2 regions of the Streptomyces sp. NPDC046759 genome follow, and region 1 is predicted to be linked to the other one. Evidence: riboswitches for the same ligand, from Rfam matches in the RefSeq annotation. Region 1 holds a riboswitch; the other holds the start of a gene.

Region 1 (2,194 bases):
CGGCACGAGCATCTCCTTCTTGGGATGTGACGCTGGAAGTGCGGGGCGGGTGCCTTACGGCTGTGCCTTGCGACTAGAGCCTAACCGTCCCGGGGGCGTCGGCCACCGACCGACCGCCCCGTGGACAGGAGGGACACGCAGACGGTACCCATTGTTCACCAGCGGAACAAAGGGGGGTGGGGGTGAAGAACGGGAAAACGAAAGACCCCGCCCCGGCGCGTACGGGGGAACACGCGCCGGGGCGGGGGGTCCGCGGGGGACGGGGGTGGCCCTCACGGAGCCTTCGGTGTGGGGGGTGAGGGTGTGAGGGCGCTGCGGGTCCGTTCGGAGCCGGGAGCCACGTGCGCGGCCACCGGGCCGGGGATCACTTCAGGTGCAGCTGCTGGCCCGGGTAGATGAGGTCCGCGTCCTGAACGATGTCCTTGTTCAGCTTGAACAGCTTCTGCCAGCCGCCGGCGACGTGGTGCGTGGCGGCGATGGCGCTCAGGGTGTCGCCCTTGACGACCTTGTACTCGCCGTCACCCTTCTTGACCTTCTTGCCGGTCGGGGTGGTGACGGTTTTGCTCGCCTTCGGGGCCGTGCGCTGGGTGGAGCGGGTGGCGGCCTGCTGGCCGGTGGAGCGGGAGGTGGTGCCGGCGCTCGTGCTCTTGCTCGACGAGGTGCCCGTCGGGGCGGAGCCGTTGTAGGCGGCACCGGACAGGCCCGTGCCGCAGACCGGCCAGGCGCCCTTGCCCTGCGCGGCGAGGACCTTCTCGGCGACGGCTATCTGCTGCGCCTTGGTGGCCTGGTTGGCCTGCGCGGCGTAGGCGGTGCCGCCGTACGCGGCCCAGGTGGAGGCGGAGAACTGCAGACCGCCGTAGTAGCCGTTGCCGGTGTTGATGGACCAGTTGCCGCCCGACTCGCACTGGGCGACCGCGTCCCACTCGGAGGCGGTGGCGGCGGAGGCGTTGCCCGCCGCCATCAGCGGGGCGGCGACGGCGGCGCCGGTGACACCGGCGAGCGCGACGGCGCGGACGGCCTTGGACGGGCGACGGTGCTTGCCCTTGCCGGAGAACAGCATGGATCGATCCCCTCACCGACGCCTGCGAGGTGAGCTGTCGGGTTCGGGCCGGTTGAGTTGCCCGGCCGCACGCCCGCTTTCGCGAGCCGTGCGGCTTCACCCCTAGCCGGTTCCAGCGTCAACCGCTGGGCCCGGCGCTTACCTTGGGTCCCCCGCTCCTGCCTACGGCGCTTGACGCGACGACTGTTCCCGGGCAACCGCTGGCAGGATTCGGCGTTGCGGCTGCCGGGGCTCGTGGTGACGAGCGGTCCTGACCGTAGACATGCGATCGGCGGAATTTCAAAGACGATCAGGGCTTCTGAGACTCATCCCACACTTTCACCAAACCGGACATCAGTCACGAAGTGGGGCGTCAACTCGCGTTAGCCGTCGCCCTTTTCGCCCTCTACTTTCAGGGTCTGACCGGCGGTGATGCGGTTCGGGTCGGCACCGATGGCCTTCTTGTTGCCCTCGTAGAGCGCATGCCATCCGCCGTGGACGCCAAGGGAGTCGGCGATGGAGGCGAGGGAGTCGCCCTCGCGGACCGTATAGGTGTCCGGCCCCTGGCCGGCGTGCCGACCCGAAGACGGTGCGTTCTGACCGTTTGTCGCGCTTTCGTCCGCACTCGTGCCGCGGTGACGTCCGCCGCTGCCGAGGGCTCCGGTGTCGATGAGACTCCAAGAACCGGCACTCTGCTGGTAATTGTCCGAGTTGTCGACATCGGGTGCCGCTGTGGACGAGCTGTCACCCCCCTGTGACCCTCCACCGTCGGACGAACCGGACTTGCCGCTCTTGTCGGACTCGGGGGTCGCGGTCCCGGTCCCGGCGGAGCCACCGGCCGCGTCGGGGGTTCCGGTGGCCTCGGGGGTTCCGGTGACACCTTCGCTCGGACTCGGGGCCGGCGTGGTGCTCGCCTCCGAGCCGGCGGAGCTCGAACCGGAAGAGTCGGATCCGGAAGAGTCCGTGGCGGCACCGGCGTTGGAGCCGGAACCGGTCCCGGAGTCAGAGCCGGGACCGGAGTCCGAGGACGAATCCGGCAGACCGGACGAGTCGGAACCGCCTCCCGAGCCGGACGTGTCCCCCGGGCCGCCGACGCCGGTGTCGACGTCGGCCGAAGCCGAGCCGGAGGTCAGTCCGGAGAGCAGGGCGCAGGTG
Region 2 (2,194 bases), on a different contig from region 1:
ACCAGGCCGCGCAGCACCTTGAGATGGGCCTCGGTGCGCCGCTGGGCGGCCCGGGCGGCGCCGAGCGGCTCCAGGAGCATGCGCATCTCCAGCAGGTCGGCGGCCTCCTGCTCGGTCGGCTCGGCCACGCACGCGCCCGCGTGCCGGCGCGTCACCACGAAACCCTCGGCCTCCAGGGTGCGCAGCGCCTCGCGGACGGGGACGCGCGAGACGCCGTAGCGGCGGGCCAGGACTTCCTCGGTGAGGCGGCCACCGCGTTCGTGGACACCCGCGACGATGTCGTCCCGGATGGCCGTGCACACCGAGTGCGCCGGAATACGCATGTCCGACCTCCGCCTTAATCCCCGTGAAACGCCGACGATGGACGCGTGTTCCGTGACTCTATTCCAATGGGCCGGAATTTCCGACGCCGGGTCGGAATCCATGGATATTTTTTGGTCGGCGGACCGGGCGGGCACCGGGGAAAACGGTGAAAGCCCCGGCTCGGTGAGCCGGGGCCTCACATGCCGTGCGACGACTGCCGTGCGACGAGGTGGTCAGACGTTCACGCCGTGCTTGCGGAGGTAGGCGAGGGGGTCGACGTCCGAGCCGTAGTCGGGGCTCGTACGGGCCTCGAAGTGCAGGTGCGGGCCGGTGACGTTGCCGGTCGCGCCGGACAGGCCGATCTGCTGGCCCGGGGTGACCCGCTGGCCCACCGAGACGCCGATGGACGACAGGTGGCCGTACTGGGTGTACATGCCGTCGGCCATCCGGATCACGATCTGGTTGCCGTACGCGCCGCCCCACCCGGTGGAGACGACGGTTCCGGAGCCCACCGCGTGGACGGCGGTGCCGCTCGCGGCATGGAAGTCGATGCCCGTGTGGTGACCGGAGGACCACAGGGAGCTGCTGGCCTGGTAGCCGGTGGAGACGTAGGAGTCGGCTATCGGGGCGACGAAGGCGTTCAGGCGCTTGCGCTCGGCCTCGCGGGCGGCGCGGGCCCTGGCCTCCCGCTCCTCCTTCGCCTTCTGGGCGGCGGCCTGCTCGGCCGCCTTCTGCTCGGCCGCGTGCTTCTGGGCGGCGGCCTGCGCGTCGATCTTCTCGGCGATGTCGTCGCCGACGCTGATCACGGGCGTGAGGCCGGTCTGCTCGGCGGTGTTCTCGGTGGCGAACGCGGGGGACGCCGCGAGGGTGCCGATGACGCCGGTGGTGGTGAGGGCAGCGATGCCGGCCGCCTGAGCGGTGGTGCGCTTGACCCGGCCGGGCTTGCGGTGCTTCCCGGTGGCGCACATGAACGCCATGGAGTGGCTGGTCCTTTCCTTCCCTCTCGCCTACCGGGTTAGCTGACGGGTTCGGAGCAGGAAGGTCTCCTACGGACTCCCTCGCAGGCGCGCGGGTGCCCGATTCACCCCAGGGACTGCGTGGGTCCCCGGCTCCCCTGGCTCGCGCCGTACGGGGACTCGGCGATGGCTGTCCGGTGCCGCGGGTGCGGCGCACTGCCCGACGAACAGCCCGGACGACGCTACGAAAGCCGACCTTGGAATCCCAAACGGATCCGGGCTTTTGTAGCGCATCCCACAGGGCAGACAGGCAACCTCCGCCGCAAATCGGGCATCTGAGGAAGGGAGTGGAACAGCAGGGGCCCTGACGGCCTGTAAGCCGTCAGGGCCCCTCGCGCGTGTGCGGGAGCTCGGCCGAGCGCCCGGGCGCGGCGGCGGACCGGTCTACTCGGCCGCCACCACGGTCACTTCGCCGATGCCGAGCGCCTCCACCGGTGCCTTGATCTGGGAGGCGTCACCGACGAGGACGGTCACCAGGCGGTCCACCGGGAAGGCGTTCACGACGGCCGCCGTGGCCTCCACCGTGCCCGTGGCAGCCAGCTGCTGATACAGCGTCGCCTGGAAGTCGTCGGGCAGGTGCTGTTCGACCTGGTCGGCCAGCGTGCTCGCGACGGCCGCCGCGGTCTCGTACTTCAGCGGCGCCACCCCGACGAGGTTCTGCACGGCCACGTCCCGCTCGGCGTCGGTCAGGCCGTCCGTGGCGAGGGTGCGCAGCACCTTCCACAGGTCGTCCAGCGCCGGGCCGGTGTTGGGGGTGTCCACCGAGCCGCTGATGGCGAGCATCGAGGCACCGGTGCCGTCGGGGGCGGACATGAGGACCTGCCCGAACGCGCGCACACCGTAGGTGTAGCCCTTCTCCTCACGCAGGACGCGGT

What was found. Region 1 has a riboswitch for cyclic di-AMP ahead of ABZ919_RS19365 (transglycosylase family protein). Riboswitches for the same ligand answer to the same signal wherever they lie in the genome.
Positions count from the first base shown of each region.
Region 2: it holds a riboswitch for cyclic di-AMP, as region 1 does, so the genes downstream of both, ABZ919_RS03130 (M23 family metallopeptidase) here and ABZ919_RS19365 (transglycosylase family protein) in region 1, are expected to answer to the same signal.

Region 1 covers NZ_JBEYYJ010000013.1:111,789-113,982, reverse strand. Annotated here, with positions in the region: gene eno (phosphopyruvate hydratase) at 1-12, opposite strand, end outside; gene ABZ919_RS19365 (transglycosylase family protein) at 365-1,060, opposite strand; cyclic di-AMP (ydaO/yuaA leader) riboswitch at 1,065-1,240, opposite strand; gene ABZ919_RS19360 (transglycosylase family protein) at 1,423-2,194, opposite strand, start outside.
Region 2 covers NZ_JBEYYJ010000002.1:65,248-67,441, reverse strand. Annotated here, with positions in the region: gene ABZ919_RS03135 (GntR family transcriptional regulator) at 1-323, opposite strand, end outside; gene ABZ919_RS03130 (M23 family metallopeptidase) at 537-1,280, opposite strand; cyclic di-AMP (ydaO/yuaA leader) riboswitch at 1,293-1,455, opposite strand; gene ABZ919_RS03125 (pitrilysin family protein) at 1,704-2,194, opposite strand, start outside.